Linked DNA regions of Microterricola viridarii. The protein of the gene in region 1 binds, or shares a complex with, the protein of each later gene. Links are inferred from orthologs where the notes say so. Each region holds a gene or a part of one and is shown on either strand. Other genes may lie near its edges.

The links.
Region 2: the proteins of secY (region 1) and secA are in contact, whole or in part, in a crystal structure (PDB 3DIN), measured with the Thermotoga maritima proteins. The link is inferred for Microterricola viridarii from one-to-one orthologs. Residues at the interface, in WP_004081795.1 of Thermotoga maritima: Glu108, Gly109, Glu110, Glu111, Ala236, Glu237, Arg238, Arg239, Ile240, Thr241, Ile242, Gln243, Tyr244, Ala245, Arg246, Arg247, Val248, Thr249, Gly250, Arg251, Arg252, Val253, Tyr254, Gly256, Ala257, Ser258, Thr259, Tyr260, Leu261, Pro262; in WP_004082002.1 of Thermotoga maritima: Glu261, Ala262, Arg263, Lys300, Ala301, Arg302, Thr303, Ile304, Ile305, Leu323, Tyr324, Asp325, Pro326, Val329, Ser330, Tyr333, Ile336, Lys340, Phe345, Val349, Glu363, Phe364, Tyr374, Ser375, Gly376, Gly377, Glu393, Ile395, Thr482, Ser483.

What each region holds. Positions count from the first base shown.
Region 1 is NZ_LT629742.1:1,077,296-1,087,991, forward strand. The notes cover bases 5,236-8,228. They hold secY (preprotein translocase subunit SecY), read left to right. Parts: upstream 5,236-6,067; coding sequence 6,068-7,390; downstream 7,391-8,228. Other genes in these bases: rpmD (50S ribosomal protein L30), read left to right, coding at 5,236-5,376; rplO (50S ribosomal protein L15), read left to right, coding at 5,376-5,942; BLT62_RS04955 (adenylate kinase), read left to right, coding at 7,387-8,028; map (type I methionyl aminopeptidase), read left to right, coding at 8,037-8,228. Also shown: rpsC (30S ribosomal protein S3), read left to right, coding at 1-650; rplP (50S ribosomal protein L16), read left to right, coding at 653-1,072; rpmC (50S ribosomal protein L29), read left to right, coding at 1,072-1,392; rpsQ (30S ribosomal protein S17), read left to right, coding at 1,395-1,700; rplN (50S ribosomal protein L14), read left to right, coding at 1,734-2,102; rplX (50S ribosomal protein L24), read left to right, coding at 2,106-2,465; rplE (50S ribosomal protein L5), read left to right, coding at 2,465-3,043; rpsH (30S ribosomal protein S8), read left to right, coding at 3,184-3,582; rplF (50S ribosomal protein L6), read left to right, coding at 3,589-4,125; rplR (50S ribosomal protein L18), read left to right, coding at 4,128-4,499; rpsE (30S ribosomal protein S5), read left to right, coding at 4,496-5,191; more of rpmD, read left to right, coding at 5,191-5,235; more of map, read left to right, coding at 8,229-8,888; BLT62_RS04965 (peroxiredoxin), read left to right, coding at 8,901-9,377; ptsP (phosphoenolpyruvate--protein phosphotransferase), read left to right, coding at 9,433-10,696. UniProt on the Escherichia coli protein: The central subunit of the protein translocation channel SecYEG. Consists of two halves formed by TMs 1-5 and 6-10.
Region 2 is NZ_LT629742.1:1,335,463-1,346,526, forward strand. The notes cover bases 4,526-7,886. They hold secA (preprotein translocase subunit SecA), read left to right. Parts: upstream 4,526-4,878; coding sequence 4,879-7,686; downstream 7,687-7,886. Other genes in these bases: hpf (ribosome hibernation-promoting factor, HPF/YfiA family), read left to right, coding at 4,526-4,685; BLT62_RS06085 (DUF2871 domain-containing protein), read left to right, coding at 7,815-7,886. Outside these bases: MtrAB system histidine kinase MtrB, read left to right, coding at 1-1,356; BLT62_RS06065 (LpqB family beta-propeller domain-containing protein), read left to right, coding at 1,353-3,053; BLT62_RS06070 (ComF family protein), read left to right, coding at 3,160-3,915; more of hpf, read left to right, coding at 4,017-4,525; more of BLT62_RS06085, read left to right, coding at 7,887-8,291; BLT62_RS06090 (Rv3235 family protein), read right to left, coding at 8,278-8,700; BLT62_RS06095 (hypothetical protein), read left to right, coding at 8,837-9,457; BLT62_RS06100 (helix-turn-helix domain-containing protein), read right to left, coding at 9,519-9,860; BLT62_RS06105 (SAF domain-containing protein), read left to right, coding at 10,007-10,651; BLT62_RS06110 (AAA family ATPase), read left to right, coding at 10,654-11,064. UniProt on the Escherichia coli protein: Required for protein export, interacts with the SecYEG preprotein conducting channel.

The DNA.
Region 1 (10,696 bases):
AAGACGTCAAGATCCGTCGCATGCTGAGCACCTCGCTCGACCGTGCCGGCGTTTCGCGCATCGAGATCGAGCGCACCCGTGACCGTGTCCGCGTCGACATTCACACCGCCCGTCCGGGCATCGTGATCGGTCGTCGTGGTGCAGAGGCCGAGCGCATCCGCGCCGACCTCGAGAAGCTCACGAAGAAGCAGATCCAGCTGAACATCCTCGAGGTCAAGAACCCCGAGGCCGACGCTCAGCTCGTTGCTCAGGGCATTGCCGAGCAGCTCTCCGCACGTGTGGCCTTCCGCCGCGCAATGCGTAAGGGCCTGCAGGGCGCTCAGCGGACCCCCGCAGTCAAGGGTGTTCGTATCCAGGTCTCCGGCCGCCTCGGCGGCGCCGAGATGAGCCGCTCGGAGTTCTACCGCGAAGGCCGTGTGCCCCTGCACACCCTGCGCGCGAACATCGACTACGGCTTCTACGAGGCAAAGACCACCTTCGGCCGCATCGGCGTGAAGGTCTGGATCTACAAGGGTGACATCACCAACAAGGAACTCGCTCGCGAGCAGGCGAACCAGAAGTCGTCGCGCCCCGAGCGTCGTGACGACCGCCCGCGCCGTGCACCCCGTGCAGAGGCACAGGCGCCGGTCGCAGCAGGAGTTGAGGCATAACCATGTTGATTCCACGTAAAGTCAAGCACCGCAAGCAGCACCACCCGGGTCGTAGCGGCCAGGCCACCGGTGGCACCAAGGTTTCCTTCGGTGAGTTCGGTATCCAGGCCCTGACCCCCGCTTATGTGACCAACCGTCAGATCGAGTCCGCTCGTATCGCCATGACGCGTCACATCAAGCGTGGCGGAAAGGTGTGGATCAACATCTACCCTGACCGTCCGTTGACCAAGAAGCCGGCCGAAACCCGCATGGGTTCCGGTAAGGGTTCCGTCGAGTGGTGGGTCGCTAACGTCAAGCCGGGCCGCGTGCTCTTCGAGGTTGCCGGTGTCCCCGAGACACTGGCCCGCGAGGCACTGACCCGTGCAATTCACAAGCTGCCCCTCAAGGCACGCATCATCAAGCGCGAGGAGGGCGACGCATAATGGCGATCGGATCCAAGGAGCTCGCAAGCGTCGAGCTGGACACATTTGAAGACGAGCGTCTCGTCGACGAGCTGAAGAAGGCCAAGGAGGAGCTGTTCAACCTGCGCTTCCAGTCGGCCACCGGTCAGCTCGAGAGCCACGGCCGCCTGCGTGCGGTCAAGCGCGACATCGCTCGTATCTACACGGTTCTCCGTGAGCGCGAGCTGGGCATTCGTGCCACGCCCGCACCGGTCGAGGTTCCTGCCAAGGCTGAGAAGAAGACCAAGGCCAAGAAGGACGCCGCTGAGGCTCCTTCGGCTGAAGAGACGAAGGAGGCCTAGTCATGGCTGAGACCAAGAAGGCTGCTGCAGCCGAGGTCGCCGAGACGACCGAACTCGCTCGCGGCTACCGCAAGACCCGTCGTGGCTACGTCACCAGCGACAAGATGGACAAGACCATCGTCGTTGAGGTCGAAGACCGCGTGAAGCACCCCCTGTACGGCAAGGTCATCCGCCGCACGTCCAAGGTGAAGGCTCACGACGAGCTGAACTCCGCGGGCATCGGCGACCTCGTTGTCATCAGCGAGACCCGCCCCCTCAGCGCCTCCAAGCGCTGGCGCCTGGTCGAGATTCTCGAGAAGGCCAAGTAAGCCCTCGGGCTTGCTTCGTAGAAGGAGTTAGAAGTGCTTCAGCAAGAATCACGGCTCAAGGTTGCCGACAACACAGGCGCCAAGGAGCTTCTCACCATTCGCGTTCTCGGTGGCTCCGGCCGCCGCTACGCCGGCATCGGTGACGTCATCGTTGCCACCGTCAAGGACGCAATCCCCGGCGGCAACGTCAAGAAGGGCGACGTCGTCAAGGCTGTCGTCGTGCGCGTCAAAAAGCAGACCCGTCGTCCCGACGGTTCCTACATCAAGTTCGACGAGAACGCCGCAGTGATCCTGAAGAACGACGGTGACCCCCGCGGTACCCGTATCTTCGGCCCGGTCGGCCGTGAGCTTCGTGACAAGAAGTTCATGAAGATCATCTCGTTGGCACCGGAGGTTATCTAAGTCATGGCGAACATCAAGAAGGGTGACCTCGTAGAGGTCATCACCGGCCGCCGCCAGGAAAAGGGCGGTGACCGCGGCAAGCAGGGCAAGGTCATCCAGGTCCTCGTTGAGAAGAACCGCGTGATCGTGGAGGGTGTCAACTTCGTCACCAAGCACGTTCGCGTCGGCCAGACTCAGGGTGGCACCAAGACGGGCGGCATCGAGAAGCACGAGGCATCGATCCACGTGTCCAACGTTGCGCTCGTCGACCCCGAGACCAAGAAGCCCACGCGCGTCGGTTTCCGCAATGAGGAAGTAACGAAGGACGGCGTCACCAAGACGGTCCGCGTTCGTTACGCCAAGAAGTCAGGTAAGGACCTCTAATGACTGACATCGCTACTGGCAAAATCCAGCCGCGTCTCAAGGCGAAGTTCCAGGGAGAGATCTCTGACGCTCTGAAGGCCGAGCTCGGCCTGACAAACGTCAACCAGATCCCCGGACTCGTCAAGATCGTCGTGAACATGGGTGTCGGTGAGGCAGCCCGCGATGGCAAGATCATCGATGGCGCTGTTGCCGACCTGACCAAGATCACCGGTCAGAAGCCGCAGGTCACCAAGGCTCGCAAGTCGATCGCCCAGTTCAAGCTGCGTGAGGGCCAGCCCATCGGCGCCCACGTCACGCTTCGTGGCGACCGCATGTGGGAGTTCCTGGACCGCACGCTGTCCCTCGCTCTGCCCCGCATCCGCGACTTCCGCGGCCTGTCGGACAAGCAGTTCGATGGCAACGGCAACTACACCTTCGGTCTGACCGAGCAGGTTATGTTCCACGAAATCGACCAGGACAAGATCGACCGCGTTCGCGGCATGGACATCACTGTTGTGACGACTGCCAAGAACGACGAACAGGGTCGCGCGCTGCTCAAGGCGCTCGGCTTCCCGTTCAAGACGGCCGAGAACTCCTAGTAGTATCTATAGGTTGGCTCCTTGCTTGCGCAGGGAGCCAACCTAATACCGGGCGTATGCAACCGCATGCGCCCCAGCACCACAGGTCGGCGCCCTTGTAAAGCGCGTCGAAACCTGGTGAATGAAGGAAATGCATCCATATGACGATGACAGATCCGGTCGCAGACATGCTGACCAGACTGCGCAACGCTAACTCGGCGTACCACGACACCGTGTCTATGCCGCACAGCAAGCTCAAGTCGCACATTGCTGAAATCCTCAAGCGTGAGGGTTACATCTCCGGCTTCGAGGTCACCGACGCGAAGGTCGGACAGACCCTCACGCTGGCCCTCAAGTTCGGCCCCAACCGTGAGCGCTCGATCGTTGGCATCAAGCGTGTCTCGAAGCCCGGCCTCCGCGTTTACGCAAAGTCGACCGAGATCCCCACGGTTCTCGGTGGCCTCGGTGTTGCCATTCTGTCCACCTCCAGCGGCCTCCTCACGGACCGCCAGGCCGAGAAGAAGGGCGTGGGTGGGGAAGTCCTCGCCTACGTGTGGTAACCACCTATGTCACGTATTGGTCGACTTCCCATTGACATTCCCGCAGGCGTCACTGTGACGATCTCGGGCCAGAACGTCGCCGTCAAGGGCCCGAAGGGCGAGCTCTCGCTCGTCATCGCCAGCCCGATCGAGGCCAAGGTCGAGGAGAACCAGGTTCTGGTCACTCGCCCCGACGACGAGCGCGCATCGCGTTCGCTGCACGGCCTCACGCGCACGCTCATCGCAAACAACATCATCGGCGTCACCGAGGGCTACTCCAAGGGCCTCGAGATCGTCGGCACCGGTTACCGCGTCGCGCAGAAGGGCAACTCGCTCGAGTTCGCTCTCGGCTTCTCGCACCCCGTCACGGTTGACGCCCCTGAGGGCATCACCTTCACGGTCGAGGGCAACACCAAGCTCACCGTTGCAGGCATCGACAAGCAGGCCGTCGGTGAGGTTGCCGCCAACATCCGCAAGATCAAGAAGCCGGAGCCCTACAAGGGCAAGGGCATCCGCTACGCCGGCGAGGTTGTCCGTCGTAAGGCCGGAAAGGCTGGTAAGTAACCATGGGTCTCGGAACCAGAGGAAAGAGCAAGTCGGCTGCGCGCACACGTCGCCACACCCGACTTCGCAAGAAGATCGAGGGCACCGCGGTTCGTCCGCGCCTCGTCGTCAACCGTTCGGCTCGTCACATCTTCGTGCAGGTCGTGGACGACAGCAAGGGCCACACCGTGGCCTCGGCGTCGACCATGGAAGCAGACATGCGCACCTTCGACGGCGACAAGTCGGCCAAGGCCCGCAAGATCGGCGAGCTCGTCGCCGCGCGCGCGCAGGCTGCCGGCATTGACGCAGTCGTTTTCGACCGTGGTGGTAGCAAGTACGCAGGTCGTATCGCTGCTGTTGCCGATGGAGCGCGAGAGGCAGGGCTCAAGCTGTGAGCGAGATTACTAAGGAGCAAGAGGTGGCTGTAGAGGCACCGGTGGAGACCGCTGCGTCGACGGCTCCCGCCCAGAACGAGCGTGAGGCTCGTCGCGGCGGCCGTGAGCGCAACCCCAACCGCGGCGATCGCGGAGCCCGCGACGCTGAGAAGAGCCAGTTCCTGGAGCGCGTTGTCACCATCAACCGCGTGTCGAAGGTCGTCAAGGGTGGTCGTCGCTTCAGCTTCACCGCTCTCGTCGTCGTCGGCGATGGCAACGGACTCGTTGGCGTTGGCTACGGCAAGGCCCGCGAGGTCCCGACCGCCATCTCCAAGGGCGTCGAGGAGGCAAAGAAGAACTTCTTCCGCGTCCCCCGCGTCGCCAGCACCATCCCGCACCCCGTGCAGGGTGAGGCTGCAGCCGGCGTCGTCCTGCTGCGTCCGGCCGCTGCCGGTACCGGTGTTATCGCCGGTGGCCCGGTTCGCGCCGTCCTCGAGTGCGCTGGCATCCACGACGTTCTGAGCAAGTCGCTCGGTTCTTCGAACACGATCAACATCGTGCACGCAACCGTCGCAGCCCTGCAGCAGCTCGAGGAACCTCGTGCAGTTGCCGCCCGTCGTGGGCTCCCCTACGACGAGGTCGCCCCGGCTCGTCTGCTTCGTGCAGAGGCTCAGGCAGCCGAGGCCGCCGCAGCAGCGAAGGCAGGTGCGTAATGGCCGCGCAGCTCAAGGTTACGCAGATCAAGTCCAAAGTTAGTGAGAAGCAGTACCAGCGCGACACGCTTCGCAGCCTGGGTCTCAAGCGCATCGGTGACGTTGTCGTTCGTGAAGACACCCCGCAGAACCGCGGGTACGTCAAGACTGTCGCTCACCTTGTCAAGGTCGAGGAGATTGACTAATGGCTGACGCCAAGGAAACAGCAGAGAAGGACGCCGTCAAGGCTCCGGCCAAGAAGGCCGCAACCAAGGCTCCGGCCAAGGCTGCAGCTGCCAAGGCTCCGGCCAAGGCTGAGGTCGTCGAGGCCCGCGAGCAGGTTCTGAAGGTGCACCACCTTCGTCCGGCTCCCGGCGCCAAGAAGGCCAAGACCCGCGTTGGTCGTGGTGAGGGATCCAAGGGTAAGACCGCGGGTCGCGGCACCAAGGGCACCAAGGCCCGCTACCAGGTTCGTATCGGCTTCGAGGGTGGGCAGATGCCTCTGCACATGCGCACCCCCAAGCTGCGCGGCTTCAAGAACCCGTTCCGCGTTGAGTACCAGGTTGTCAACCTGGACAAGCTCGCCGAGCTCTACCCCACCGGTGGAGACGTCACCATCAGCGACCTGGTCGCCAAGGGTGCGGTGCGCAACAACGAGAAGGTCAAGGTTCTCGGCGAGGGCGACATCAGCGTTAAGCTGAATGTCACCGTCGACAAGGTCTCCGGCTCCGCCGAGGCCAAGATCGTCGCCGCTGGCGGATCAATCAACTAAAAGCACCAGTAGTTGTAACGAGCCTGCCGGGACCTCGCGTAGTATTCGTGGGGGCCCGGCAGGCTCGATTCACACAATGGGTGTGATTGCAGTGACTGATTCTTCACGGAATTACAGGAGGCCTTGTGTTTAGCGCCATCGCGCGGATCTTCCGCACGCCCGATCTTCGCAGGAAGATCGGATTCACCTTGGGCATGGTTGCCCTGTTCCGACTGGGCTCGTTTATCCCGGCGCCGTTCGTTGACTTCAACAGCGTGCAGCAGTGTCTCGCGGCTACCTCGGACACCTCTGGTCTCTACGAGCTCGTCAACCTGTTCAGCGGTGGAGCCCTCCTCCAGCTCTCCATCTTCGCGCTGGGCATCATGCCGTACATCACGGCCTCGATCATCGTGCAGCTGCTGCGCGTGGTCATCCCACACTTTGAGACCCTCTACAAGGAGGGTCAGTCGGGTCAGTCAACGCTGACGCAGTACACCCGATACCTCACCATCGCGCTGGCAGTGCTGCAGTCGACCACTCTGATCACCGTCGCCCGCAGTGGCGCGCTGTTCGGCAGCTCTGGCGGCCCGGCATGTACCCAGCTGCTGACCAACGACGCCTGGTACGCCATCATGCTGATGGTCCTCACGATGACCGCCGGTACCGGTGTCATCATGTGGATGGGCGAGCTCATCACCGAGCGCGGCGTCGGCAACGGCATGTCGCTGCTGATCTTCACCTCGATCGCCGCCATGTTCCCGAACTCGCTCGGCCGCATTGCCGCATCCAAGGGCTGGGGAACCCTCGCCATCGTGATCGCCATCGGGCTCGTGGTCGTCGCCGCCGTCGTCTTCGTCGAGCAATCGCAACGACGCATCCCGGTGCAGTACGCCAAGCGCATGGTGGGGCGCCGCACCTACGGCGGCAACAACACCTACATCCCGATCAAGGTCAACATGGCCGGCGTGATCCCCGTGATCTTCGCCTCCTCGCTGCTCTACCTGCCCGCACTGATCGCGCAGTTCAACCAGCCGGCACCCGGCCAGGAGCCGCAGCCGTGGGTGCTCTGGGTCACCGCGAACCTCACCGGCGGCGGCCAGCCCCTCTACATGGCGCTGTACTTCCTGCTCATCGTCGGCTTCACCTACTTCTACGTCGCCATCACCTTCAACCCTGAAGAGGTCGCTGACAACATGAAGAAGTACGGTGGCTTCATCCCCGGCATCCGTGCCGGTCGACCCACCGCCGAGTACCTCGACTATGTGCTCACCCGCATTACGCTTCCCGGCGCGCTGTACCTGGGCATCATCGCCCTGCTGCCGCTGGTCGCGTTCTCCGCGGTCGGCGCCGACCAGAACTTCCCGTTCGGCGGCGCGTCCATCTTGATCATCGTTGGTGTTGGTCTCGAGACGGTCAAGCAGATCGACTCGCAGCTGCAGCAGCGTCACTACGAAGGGTTGCTGCGATGAGCACTACCACCGCAGAGAGCAACATCGCCCGGGGCGCACGCCTCCTGATCGTCGGCCCGCCCGGCGCCGGCAAGGGCACTCAGGCCAAGCGCATCGGCGCGACGTTCGGGATCCCCGACATCTCGACCGGCGACATCTTCCGCTTCCACATCACGAACGAGACTGAGCTCGGCCTGCGCGTCAAGGCGATCGTCGCCGCCGGCGACTACGTGCCGGACTCGCTCACCAACGAGATCGTGGCCTCTCGCCTCGACGAGGCGGACGCCGCCAACGGCTTCCTCCTCGACGGCTACCCCCGCACGCTGGAGCAGGTGCACTACCTGGACGCGCTGTTGGAGAAGAAGGGTCAGCCCCTCGAGGCCGTGATCCGCCTGGTCGCCGACCAGGAGGAGCTCATCGCCCGGCTCACCAAGCGCGCCCACGAGCAGGGCCGCGCCGACGACACCGAAGAGGCCATCCGCCACCGCCAGGAGGTCTACCTCCGCGAGACCGCCCCGCTCGTCGAGGTCTTCCGCGAGCGTGGCCTGCTGATCGACGTCGACGGCCTCGGCAGCGTCGACGAGGTCGGCGACCGCATCAGCGCAGCACTGCAGGCAGCGGGAATCGGCTCAGCCGACTCCGCCGCCGTCGCTTCCTAGGGCTCTCCGTGGGATTCCGTCGCGCCTCGATCTACAAGTCAGCCGCCGAGCTCCGGCAGATGGTGGCGCCCGGCCTGGTCACGGCCGCCGGCCTCGACGCGGTGCGCAACAGCATCCGCCCGGGCATCACCCCGCTTGAACTCGACGCCATCGCCGAGGCCGCGATCATCGCGGCCGGCGGGGTCTCGAACTTCCAGATGGTGCCAGGCTACAGCCACACGCTGTGCATCTCGGTGAACGCCGACGTCGTGCACGGCATCCCGAGCAGCCGTCCGCTCGAGCCCGGCGACATCGTCTCCGTCGACGGCGGCGCCGACGTCGCCGGGTGGAGCGGCGACTCGGCTTTCACCGTCGTGGTCCCGGACCCCAGCCGACCCGAGCTGGTCGCCGCCCGGCAGCACCTCTCCGATGTCACCGAGGGCTCGCTCTGGGCAGGCATCGCCCGCCTGGCCCGCGCGCGCCACCTCAACGAGGTCGGCGACGCGGTGCAGGGCTACGTCGAGGCCAACCCCGCGCCCGGCCGCGACGAGCCGTACGGCATCCTGACCGACTACATCGGCCACGGCATCGGCCGCAGCATGCACGAGGAGCCCCCGGTGTTCAACTACCGGGTGCGCCAGAAGGGCCCGGAGGTCAAGCCCGGCCTCGTCGTCGCCATCGAGCCGATGGTCGTCGCCGGAGACATCGACACGTTCACCCAGGACGACGAGTGGACCGTCACCACCGAGGACGGCAGCGACGCCTCGCACTGGGAGCACAGCGTCGCCGTGCACAGCGGCGGCATCTGGGTGCTCACCGCCGTCGACGGCGGTGCCGCGAAGCTCGCGCCGCTCGGCGTGGTCCCCGTCCCGATTCCCTAGCGGAGCACGATCATGACAAGTCCTGCAGTACTGGCCGTCGCGGGGGAGCCTGCTCCCGACTTCGTCCTGACCGATGCGCGCGGCACGCGACGGGCGCTCAGCGACTATCGCGGCGGGGCCGTCATCCTCTACTTCTACCCGGCGGCGTTCACCCCGGGCTGCACCACCGAGGCCTGCGACTTCCGCGAGAACCTGGCGAGCCTCCAGAGCGCCGGCTACACCGTGCTGGGGGTGTCACCCGATCCGGTGGCGCGCCTCAGCGAGTTCGCCGAGGCGGAGCAGCTGAGCTTCCCCCTGCTGTCCGACGAGGGCGCCCGCGTCGCGAAGGCATGGGGAGCATGGGGCCAGAAGACCCGCGACGGCCAGATCTCAGAGGGGCTGCTCCGCACCACCGCCGTCATCGACGCAGACGGTGTGCTGCAGAGCATCGAGTACCGGGTCGACCCGAACGGGCATGTGGCCCGGCTCCGCGCCGCGCTCGGTATCTGAGCGAGGATCACCGCCACCAATTCACATCATCGGGCCGAGCGGTTAGGGTAGGCCCATGAACGTCAGCGGAACCGGCATTGGAAGCGGAATCGCGATCGGCAGGGTTGTGCGCATGCCCGAGCCGTTGCCGGAGCCGGTGGACAGGCCCAGCGCGCTGAGCCCCGCTGCGGAGAAGGCACGCGCGGCAGAGGCACTGGCCGCGGTCGCCGCCGAGCTCCGCCGCCGCGGCGAGCAGGCGGGCGGCGCGGCAGCAGAGGTGCTCGAAGCCCAGGCCATGTTCGCCGAGGACCCGATGCTGGAGAGCGACCTCGATGCGCGCGTCGACGCCGGCAAGACGGCCGAGCGCGCCGTGCACGAGGCCTACGCCGCCTACCGCGCCCAGCTCCTCGCCCTCGGCGGCTACATGGCCGAGCGCGCCACCGACGTCGACGACGTCTCGCAGCGGGTCATCGCCGAGCTGCTCGGCCAGCCGGCGCCCGGTGTGCCTGACCCCGGCCACCCGTTCGTCCTCGTCGCCCGCGACCTCGCCCCGGCCGACACCGCCACGCTGGACCTCGAGCAGGTGCTCGCCCTCGTCACCATCGGCGGAGGGCCCACCTCGCACACCGCGATCCTCGCCCGCGACAAGGCCATCGTCGCCATTGTCGCCGCCGACGGGGCGAGCGTGCTCCGCGATGGCGACGAGGTCATCGTGGACGCCGAGAACGACCTGCTGGTGACCGACCCGACCCCGGAGGAGCTGGAGGATGCCGAGGCCAGGCGCGCCGCCAGGGCCGCGCGTCTCAGCGCACCGCTCACCCCGGGCGCACTCGCCGACGGCACCCCGGTGCCGCTGCTGGCCAACCTGGGCTCCGCGGACGCCGCGGTCGCCGCGCTGGCGGCCGGTGCAGAAGGCGTCGGGCTGTTCCGCACCGAGTTCCTCTTCCTCGACGCGGCGACCGCGCCGACCGTCGCAGAGCAGCAGCTCGAGTACGGCCGCCTGCTGCAGGCGTTCGACGGCAAGAAGGTCGTCGTGCGCGTGCTCGACGCCGGGGCGGACAAACCGCTCGCCTTCCTGGACGACGGGCACGAGGACAACCCGGCCCTCGGTCTGCGCGGCATTCGCGCGCTGCGCGCCCACGAGGAGATCCTGCGCGATCAGCTGAGCGCGTTGGCCGCCGCCGATGCGGAGGCCAACGCCGACCTCTGGGTGATGGCTCCCATGGTCGCCACCGTGGAGGAGGCCGAGTATTTCAGCGCCCTCGCCCACGAGCTCGGCATCCGGGTGGCCGGTGTGATGGTCGAGGTGCCGTCCGCCGCGCTCCTGGCTGACAGGATCC
Region 2 (11,064 bases), 260 kb from region 1 along the record:
GCCGCCATGCTCGGCGTGATGAACAGCGCCCGCAACGCCATGAGCGCGAGCTCCGCCAGCCGGCTGGTCGCCGGCTTCCGGGTGCCCGGCCAGGAGCCGAGCCCGATCGCCCCGCTGGACTTCGTGCCGTCGACGCTGCGCACCGGGGTGATCACCCCGGAGCTGCAGCAGCGCGTCCGCGACAACGCCGACGAGCAGTTCTGGCAGTCGGTCAGCCTGCAGACGCCGGAGGGGGCGACGGTGCCCGGTATCGTCGTCGGCTCGCAGCTGGTGCTGCCCACCGCCGGCCGCTACGAGATCTACATCGCGTACAGCCTGGCCGACGCCGAGCAGACGCTCGGCTTCGTGCAGCAGACGGCCGCCGTCGCCGCGATCGCCCTGCTGCTCCTGATCGGCGCGGTGACCTGGGTCGTCGTGCGCCTCGTGGTGACACCGATCCGGGTCGCGGCGGAGACCAGTGAGCGCCTGGCAGCCGGCGAGCTCGAGGTGCGCATCCCGGAGAAGGGCGAGGATGTCATCGCGACACTGGCCCGCTCCTTCAACGGCATGGCCGACAGCCTGCAGGCGCAGATCAAGAAGCTCGCCGACCTCAGCGAGGTGCAGCAGCGATTCGTCTCCGACGTCTCGCACGAGCTGCGCACTCCGCTGACCACCATCCGACTGGCCGGGGACGTGCTCTACGACCAGCGCGAGAGCTTCCCGCCGGCCACCGAGCGCACCGCGGAGCTGCTGCACACCCAGGTGCAGCGCTTCGAGCTGCTGCTGGCCGACCTGCTCGAGATCAGCCGCTACGACGCCGGCTCCGTCGCCCTCGACCTGGAGCCGACCAGCCTCGTGCACATCGTCGAGGAGACGATCGAGTCGATGGGCGAGCTGGCCGCACAGAACGGCACCGAGCTGCGCCTGGTCGCCCCCGGCGGGCACCTGCCGGCCCAGCTCGACCCGCGCCGCATTCGCCGCATCGTGAGCAACCTGCTCGGCAACGCCATCGAGCACAGCGAGGGCAAGCCGATCGTGCTGTTCGTGGACAGCACGGCCAGCGCGGTCGCCCTCACCGTGCGCGACTACGGCGTCGGCATGAAGGAGGGCGAGGCCGCCCGCGTCTTCGACCGCTTCTGGCGTGCGGACCCCTCGCGCAAGCGCACCATCGGCGGCACCGGCCTCGGCCTGCCCATCTCGCTCGAGGACGCGATGCTGCACGGCGGAACGATCGACGTCTGGTCGGCCCCCGGCGCCGGCTCGGCGTTCCGGCTGACGCTCCCGCGCGTGCACGGGCGCCCGATGGGGGAGTCCCCGCTGCCGCTGCCGCCGGAAGACGCGGGCCGCAACCGGCCGGAACAGGGAGGATCCTCGTGAGGAACAGATCCAGGCTCGCCGCCGTCGCCGCACTGCTCGCCCTTGCCCTGGCCGGCTGCGCCGGCATCCCGAGCTCCGGCGGCGTGCACGCCGGGCGGGGCGTGGAGAATGAGGTCAGCCCCGAGTTCGACTTCCTCGCCCGCAGCCCGCAGCCCGGCGCCACCCAGGAGGAGATCCTGCTCGGCTTCGTGGAGGCCGCGGCCAGCCCGCACGACCGCTACGCGGTGGCCAAGGAATACCTCACCCCCGAGTTCTCCGCCGAGTGGGACCCGGACTCCAGCGCCCTCATCGACAGCGGCACCCTGCGCAGCACGCAGCCGCAGGGCGCGGATTCCATAGCCCTCACCGTGTCGGCGCTCGCCGACGTGAGCGCGACCGGGGACTTCGTGCAGCGCGAGGAGCCCACCACACAGGTGCTCGGCTACGAGTTCAGCCGGGTCGGCGAGCAGTGGCGCATCAGCAGCGCGCCGCAGGGGATCCTCGTCGACCAGCCCACCTTCGCGCTCGTCTTCGGCAGCTACCCGCTCTATTTCTTCGACCCGACGTTCAGCTACCTGGTGCCCGACCTGCGCTGGTTCCCCCGCCGCACGTCGACACCGACGGTCATCGTCAAGGCACTGCTCAGCGGCCCGAGCGACTGGCTGGCCGACGCCGTGCAGTCCGCGTTCCCGGAGGGCACCGCGCTGGCGTCGGACTCCGTGCGCATCGTCGCGCGCGACGCCATCGTCGACCTCTCGCCCGGCGTGCTGCAGACCGAGGCGGTGCAGTTGAGCCGGATGCGGTTGCAGCTGCGCGAGAGCCTGCGCAACGTCTCGGCGATCTCCGGGGTGGCCATCACCGTCGATCAGATCGAGCAGCAGATCCCCGAGGTGCCGGGCACCGTGATCACCGACCCGCACGTCGACCCGCGGGCGCTCATCCTGCGCGACGGCCAGATCGGCTACCTGGCCACCACCGGCGACACCATCACGCCGCTGGAGCAGTCGGCCCAGATCACGGCGCTGAACCCCACGGCCGTGAACCTCGGCGTCCGGCAGCAATCCGGCGACACGGCGGCCGTGCTGAGCGCAGACGGCGTGCACGTCGCGCGCGCAGGCAGCGATGCGCGACTGTTGGACGACCGGGCGGGACTGATCGCCCCCGCCGTCGACGTGTTCGGCTACGTCTGGTCGGTGCCGGCCGATGCGCCGGGGGAGCTGCTGGCGTTCGCGCCGGACGGCTCGGAGCACGTCGTCGGCACGAGCTGGCCCGACGCCACCCAGATCACCTCCATCGCACTCTCCCGCGACGGCACCCGCCTGCTCGCCCTCTACCGGGCGGGTGACGCGACCCGGCTGGTGGCGGCCGCCGTGCAGCGCCGCGACGGCGAGGGGCGCAACGCCCCGCTCAAACTGGGCATCCCGCTCGAGCTCGCCATCCCGGCAGAGACCCCGCTCGGCACGGCCTGGGTGAACGAGCTGACGGTGGCGACGCTGACCCGCGGGGAGGGCGAGGAGACGCTGATCACGACACAACAGCTGGGCGGGCCGAGCTCCGAGATCGAGGGCTCACCCGGCGCCACCACCCTGAGCGGCGGCAACGCGACTCGGGAGCTGCGGCTGCTCACCGCCGACGGGGTGCTGCTGCAGCGCCGCGGGCTGACCTGGCAGCCGCGCCTGGACGGCGTGGCGGTGCTGGGGGTCTCGCTCGGGCGCTAGGCCCGTTCCGCGCGGCCTGTTGTGCACAGCGCCCGCGCGCGGCGGGTCCGTGCACAGGCCGGGCCGGCTCCGCGCGGGCGCCGCCGCAGTGGGCCAGCATGGCGCCATGGCCTCGCTGCTGCCGCCCCTGCCGCCCACACTGAGCTCGGCCCTGAACGCGGCGCTGAACTCATCGCTGAACTCGGCACTGCGCACCGCGCTCGCCGAGGCTGTCGCCGTCTTCGCCCCGAGCGAGTGCGTCGGCTGCGGCCGCCCGGAGCGGGGGCTCTGCCCCGGCTGTGCCGCCGCCTTCGCGGCATCCGTCCCGCACCCCGCGGAGCGGCTCGGCCAGCGGGTGTGGTGCGGCCTCGACTACGCCGGCCCCGCCCGGCGGGCGCTACTCGCTTTCAAGGACGCCGGGCGCACCGAGGCCGCCCGGCCGCTGGCCGTCCCGCTCGCCGCGGCCATCGCGGCCGCCGTGGCCGAGGCGCCGGCCGGTGCCCCGATCGAGCTGGTCTGCGTGCCATCGGATGCCGCGGCGCTGCGCCGACGCGGCTACCACCCGGTCGGCAGCCTGCTCGCCGCGGCCGGGCTGCGCGGTGCCCCGCTGCTCGCCCACGCCGCCTCGCACCGCGACCAGGTCGGCCTCGGCCGCGGCGCCCGCCGCGACAACCTGGACGGGGCGCTGCGGCTGCGCCGGGGCACGGCCTCCCTGGCCGGGCGCCGCCTGCTCCTGGTGGACGACATCCTCACCACGGGGGCCACCGCGGCCGAGGCCGTGCGCGCCCTGCGGGCCGCGGGCGGCACCGTCTGCGGCGTCGCGGTGCTGGCCGACACCCGCCTGCGCAACCCTCCGGCCGAGACTCGTGGCACCTTCGGATGAAATGGCGATGACTTTCCCTGGGGCAGCGACTACGGTGGGCCTAAAGGCGAGAAAGGTCCGCCCAGTAGACGCCGGGCGGCACGCCTGTCTGGGAGGTCGTCATGGAAATTAACATCGTCGGACGCAACCTGGGAATCACCGATCGTTTTCGGGACTACGCAACAGAGAAGGCCGAGAAGGTCGCAAATCTGGCCGAGAAGGCACAGGTACTCGAGATCAAGGTAAGCCGCCAGAGCCAGGCCAACGGCTCCGTGCGCAGTGACCGGGTGGAGCTCACGCTGATCGGCAAGGGACCACTGGTCCGCGCCGAGGCCGAGGGCTCAGACAAGTACGCCGCGTTCGATGTCGCACTCGGCCGATTGTTGGAGCGGGTCCGCCGCGCCAAGGATCGGCGCAAGGTGCATCGTGGCAACCACCGGCCGATCTCGCTGCGCGAGGCCAGCACGGGAGGTTTCGAGGCCGTGCACATCGAGCCGGCCGACGCCGAGGTGCTGGAGCAGGTGCGAACGGGCTCTGTTCCCGTTGTGGGCGAGGCAGGCGGCGAGGGGGACGAGCAGGACTACACGCCCGTCGTCATCCGGCGCAAGCTCTTCGCCTCCATCCCCATGTCGATCGACGACGCCCTCTACAACATGGAACTGGTCGGGCACGACTTCTACCTGTTCCACGACATCGAGACCGACCGCCCGAGCGTCGTCTACCGGCGCAAGGGCTGGGACTACGGCGTGATCGGGCTCGGAGACGCCGAGTTGGAGGCCGTCTCCGCCTGAGTGCCGTCGCAGGTCGCCCGGGCCCCACACCAGTCGCTGGTGCGGGGCCCGGTGCCGTCCGGGCGGCGCATTCACACCGTTCTGCCCGATACGATTGCTATCGTTGCCGAGTGGAGTCGGCCGCGCGCTGACGCGCCCGCTGTCCGACAACGTGGCGGCACGACCCGAGCCCTCAGACAACTGGAGACAATCCGTGGCCTCAATTCTGGAAAAAGTCCTTCGCGTCGGTGAGGGGCGCACTCTCAAGCGCCTCGAGAACTACGCCAAGGCGATCAACGCGCTTGAAGACGACTTCACGCACCTGAGCGACGAGGAGCTCAAGCACGAGACCGTCGAGCTGCGCGAGCGCTACTCGAACGGCGAGTCCCTGGACGACCTGCTGCCGGAGGCGTTCGCCGCCGTGCGCGAGGCCAGCCGCCGCACCCTCGGCCTGCGCCACTTCGACGTGCAGCTCATGGGCGGCGCTGCCCTGCACCTCGGCAACATCGCCGAGATGAAGACCGGTGAGGGCAAGACTCTGGTCGCGACGACCGCCGCCTACCTCAACGCCATCACCAGCCGCGGCGTGCACATCATCACCGTCAACGACTTCCTGGCCAGCTACCAGTCCGAGCTGATGGGCCGCGTGTTCCGCGCCCTCGGCATGACGACCGGCTGCATCGTCGCCGGCCAGACGCCCGAGGTGCGCCGTGAGCAGTACGCCTCCGACATCACCTACGGCACGAACAACGAGTTCGGCTTCGACTACCTGCGCGACAACATGGCCTGGCAGGCCAGCGACATGGTGCAGCGCGGCCACTACTTCGCCATCGTCGACGAGGTGGACTCGATCCTCATCGACGAGGCCCGCACCCCGCTGATCATCTCCGGCCCGGCATCCGGCGAGGCGAACCGCTGGTTCACCGAATTCGCCCAGCTGGCCAAGCGCCTCGTCCCCGGCACCGACTTCGAGGTGGACGAGAAGAAGCGCACCGTCGGCGTGCTGGAGCCCGGCATCGAGAAGGTCGAGGACTACCTCGGCATCGACAACCTGTACGAGTCGGCCAACACCCCGCTGATCTCCTTCCTGAACAACGCGATCAAGGCCAACGCCCTGTTCAAGCGCGACAAGGACTACGTCGTGATGAACGGCGAGGTGCTCATCGTCGACGAGCACACCGGCCGCATCCTGATGGGCCGCCGCTACAACGAGGGCATCCACCAGGCCATCGAGGCCAAGGAGGGCGTCGCGGTCAAGGCCGAGAACCAGACCCTGGCCACCGTCACGCTGCAGAACTACTTCCGCCTCTACTCCAAGCTCTCCGGCATGACCGGCACCGCCGAGACCGAGGCCGCCGAGTTCATGTCGACCTACAAGCTCGGCGTCGTCTCGATCCCGACCAACAAGCCGATGCAGCGCATCGACCAGCCCGACCTCGTCTACAAGAACGAGGAGGCCAAGTTCGGCCAGGTGGTCGAGGACATCGTGGTACGCCACAAGGCCGGCCAGCCGGTGCTGGTGGGCACGACATCCGTCGAGAAGAGCGAGTACCTCTCGCGCCTGCTCGCCAAGAAGGGTGTCCGCCACGAGGTGCTCAACGCCAAGAACCACGCCCGCGAGGCAGCCATCGTCGCCCAGGCCGGGCGCCTCGGCTCCGTCACTGTCGCCACCAACATGGCCGGCCGTGGAACCGACGTGATGCTCGGCGGCAACGCCGAGTTCCTCGCCGTCGCCGAGCTGAACGCGCAGGGCCTCAGCCCCGTCGAGACGCCAGAGGAGTACGAGCTGGCCTGGGACGAGGTCTTCGAGAAGGTCAAGGCCACCGTCGAGGAGGAGGCCAGCAAGGTCGTCGCGGCCGGCGGCCTCTACGTGCTCGGCACGGAGCGGCACGAGTCGCGCCGCATCGACAACCAGCTGCGCGGTCGTTCCGGCCGTCAGGGCGACCCGGGCGAGAGCCGCTTCTACCTCTCGCTGACCGATGACCTGATGCGCCTGTTCAACGCCGGCGCCGCCGAGGCCCTGATGGGGCGCACCGGCGTGCCGGACGACATGGCCATCGAGTCGAAGGTCGTCAGCCGCGCCATCCGCAGCGCGCAGTCGCAGGTGGAGGCGCGCAACGCCGAGATCCGCAAGAACGTGCTCAAGTACGACGACGTGCTGAACCGCCAGCGCGAGGCCATCTACAGCGACCGCCGCCACATCCTCGAGGGCGACGACCTGCACGAGCGCACGCAGGCGTTCCTGGAGAGCGTGATCGACGACGTGCTCGAGCAGCACACCAGCGAGGGCTCCGGCGACGACTGGGACTTCGACGCCCTGTGGACCGAGCTGAAGACCCTCTACCCGGTGGGGCTCACCATCGACGAGGTCGTCGCGGAGGCGGGCAACAAGGGGCGAATCAACCCCGAGTTCATGCGCCGCGAGATCCTCTCCGACGCCAAGCTGGCCTACAAGAAGCGCGAGGAGTCGCTCGGCGCCCCCGCCATGCGCGAGCTCGAGCGCCGCGTCGTGCTCTCGGTGATCGACCGCCGCTGGCGCGAGCACCTCTACGAGATGGACTACCTCAAGGACGGCATCGGACTGCGCGCCATGGCGCAGCGCGACCCGCTGGTCGAGTACCAGCGCGAGGGCTACGCCATGTTCCAGCAGATGATGGGCCAGATCCGCGAGGAGACCGTCGGCTTCCTGTTCAACCTCGAGGTCGAGGTGACGCAGGGCCAGGGCGAGGTCGCAGGGCCGCGCGTCGCGGCCAAGGGGCTCTCCCGCTCCGAGGCGCCGGTCGAGAAGCTCAGCTACACGGCTCCGAGCGACTCCGGCGGAGTCGAGGTGCGCAACCAGCGCGGCCAGATCCAGCAGGCGGCGACCGACCGCGCCCGCCGTCAGGTGGCCGCGAGCCAGACCGAGCCGGATGCCGCAGAGGCCGCCGCCGAGGCGCCGGCCGGCCGCGGTGCCTTCGGTCAGAGCACCGGCGGTGCCGCCCCGTCCAACCGTGCCGAGCGTCGCGCCCAGGGCAAGAAGTAACACACGAGACACCCGGAATGCCCCCGCACTCATCCAGTGCGGGGGCATTCCGTCTTTGGATGGATGTGCTTGCGGCTGGCCCGCTGGGAGACTGAGTGGACCCCCGCCACCCAGAAAGCTGCTGCCTGATGAGAAGACTGTTCTACGCCGCGTTCGCCTCGATGCTGCTCGGCGTCGCGTCCGGGTTGTTCTACCGCGAGTTCACGAAGGGCAACGACTTCACCGGAGACACCCAGCTCGCCCTCGTACACACCCACCTGCTCGCGCTCGGCATGACCGTCTTCCTCATCCTGCTGGCGTTGGAGAAGCTCTTCGCCGTCGCGGAGAGCCCGCTGTTCGGCTGGTTCTTCTGGGTCTACTCCGCCGGCATCCTCGTCACGACCGGCGCGATGACCGCCCAGGGCATCCTCGCCGTGCTCGGCCGGGAGCACAGCGCGGCCATCGCCGGCATCGCGGGCCTCGGCCACATCGCGCTGCTGGTCGGCCTGGTGCTCTACTTCGTCGCGCTGCGCCCGAAGGTGCTGGCCGCGCGCCCGGCCGTCGCCGCGACGGGGTCTGCCACCGCGGAGCCTGCCACGACGGAAGCTGTCGCTACAGGACGCTGATCGCGCTGGCCCGCCAGCGCTGATCCAGGCCCTCGAGCCGGATCGCCACGGCCCGGCTGCGAGCCCGGCTGTGCACGATGACGACGGCCTCCACCGCCCCGTCGCGCGGCTCGCTGACGATCACGCGGGCGATGTGATGGCTCTGCCGTTGCACCGGGATCTTCTTCACGGCGCGCGCCCTGGCCGCGATGGTCACCCGGGTCGTCAGCGAGGCGTACACCTCGTCGGTGACCCAGCGGGCGATCTGCTCCAGGTCGCGCTCGCCGGAAAGGATCTCCAGCACGCTCCTCGTCAGGTTGACCAGGAGCGGCTCCGGGTCCGGCAGTGCCGCGCGCCCCGTCCGCTGTCTGGCGAAGGCGTCATCGGCTGGAGCCTCGGCTTGGGCCGGTCGGTGCAGTTCACTGGGCATGATGCCTCCGCGGGTGACCCCCGTTCAGGGGGTGTGCTCCTGACATGAAAGCACCCGCGCTTCCCTCCTGTCCAGAGTCAGATCGCGCTGTGGATAACTTTCGACCGTCCGGGCCGGAACAAGCTAGCGTGTGCGCATGCGCTGGGAGAGCCTGTTCGACGACATGGAGAGCCAACTCGAGCAGGAGCTGACGGCAGAGGACGAGCAGCTGCGCGCCGAGGAGGAGCGGCTGCGGCTCGGCCGGCTGACGATGCGCTCCCGCCTGGCGGCGCTGAGCGGCGATGGCCCGGATGCCGGCGGCGGGCTGCTGCGGCTCGAACTGCGCTCCGGCGCCCTCGTCACGGTGCGCGCGCTCACCTTCGGGCGGGATTGGCTCGCCGGTGAGCTGGGCCGGGCCGGCGGGCACGGCACGCAGTGCGTGATCCCGCTCGCGGCCGTCAGCGGCGTGCTGCTCGACCCCGACGGCATTCAACGGAGCCTGGCCGAGCAGCCCGCCGCACCGGCCCGCCTGGCGGAGCGGATCGGCCTGGCCTTCGTGCTGCGCGACCTCTGCCGGCGGCGCGCCCGCGTCGAGCTCGACTGCGGGCCGCGGCCGTCCGGCGCGCCCTGGCTGCTGCACGGCACCATCGACAGGGTCGGCAGGGACCACTGCGACCTGGCGCTGCACGAGCCCGGCACTCCGCGGCGGGAATCACTCGTGACCGGCTACCGGCTCATCCCCTTCGAGCAGATCATGATGCTGCGGGTGGCCGGCTGAGCGATTGGCCGGGCGGTTGGTCGGGCGGTCGGCCGGGTGGTCGGCCGGGCGGCCGGTCGGCTCAGTCCTCGTCGGTGGCATCGGCGGCGGGCGGCGTGCCCGGGCCGCGCACGATGGTGCCGCCGGAGAGTTCGGGGATGTTCGCGAACTCGGCCTGGTTCCAGAGCCCCATCCGCCGGGTCTCCTCGTACTTGCCCTCGATGTAGGCCTCCAGCACCGTGCGCTCCACCCGCCACCTGCTCGCCCCGCCGCTCGTGTCTGCCGCCCGGCCGACCCGGATCGCCGGCAGCTCGCCGGAGCGGACGAGCGCCAGCGCCTCGTCGACGCTGATCTTCAGGATCTCGGCGGTGTCGCCCAGGGTCACGAAGCGACCGAGGGCGTCGTCGGGGGCGGCAGCGGGCATGCTTCGATTATGGCCGCGCGCGCGGTGCGCGGAACGGGCAGATCCAAGCTGTGGATAACTTTTTCGGGCGACCCGGATTTTTGCGATCATGGGAGCCGCATCGCGGTCGGCAGCGCTCGCGAGCGTCACGGACGGAGGGCGCGCTCATGGGGCAGGTCGAGGGTGAGGCCGTGCGGGGGTCCAAGCGGCCGTTCTGGGTCGACCCGCGTTTCGCGGTCGGCATCGTGCTCGTCGCCGGCTCGATCGTCGGCGTCTCCGCCATCGTGGCCGGCGTCGACGACACCGCCGAGGTCTACGCGGCCCGCGGCATGCTCCCGGCCGGCACGACGATCACCGCCGCGCAGCTGGAGGCGGCCCCGGTGCGCCTGGGCGCGGTCGCGGAGCGCTATCTCGCGGTCGGCGAGCTGCCGGAGGAGGGCCTCGTGCTCACCCGTGCCGTGGCCGCCGGGGAGCTGATCCCGGCCTCCGCCCTCAGCCGGCAGTCGGAGGCCGGTCAGACAGGGGTCGTGGTCGCGCTCTCCGGCGACATCGCCGCCGCGGTCGCGCCCGGAGCGCCCGTCGACCTCTGGGCGGCGGAACAGCTCGAGCACGGCCGCTTCGGGCCGCCGGCCGTCATCCTCTCCGCCGCCGAGGTGGTGCGCGTGATCGACGGCGGGGGCATCCTGGGCGGGCAGGGGCGCTCGGTCGAGCTGCGATTGCCGACCGCCAAGGTCGCCGCCGTGCTGCAGGCGATCGCCAACGGGGACGCGCTCTCGCTGGTGCCGGCCAGCATGGCGCAGGCGGGGGAGTAGCGGTGGCCACCCTCGCCCTGGCCCTCGACGCCCGCACGGAGGACAGGCTGCTGGCCGACATCCTCGAGCACGGGCACCGGATTGCGGCCCGGCTCGGCACCGCACGCGAGGTGGTCGCCGCCCTGGACGCCCCCGCGACCGGCAGCATCGACGTCGTGCTCGTCTCGGCCACCGCGCAGACCCTCGGGGCCGAGCTGCTCGCCGCCTGTGACCGCCGCGGCATCCGGCTGATCGCGCTCGCCTCCGATGCCGCCGAGCGCGCCCACGCGGCGCGGATCGGCCTGCACGAGGTGCTCGCGGCGGACGCCCCCTGGGCGGAGATCGAGGCGCAGCTCGGCGCGGGCGACCCCAGCCTGCCGGAGCCGCGGCCGGCACAGCCCGCTGTGAGACGGGGCGGCACCGTCATCGTCGTC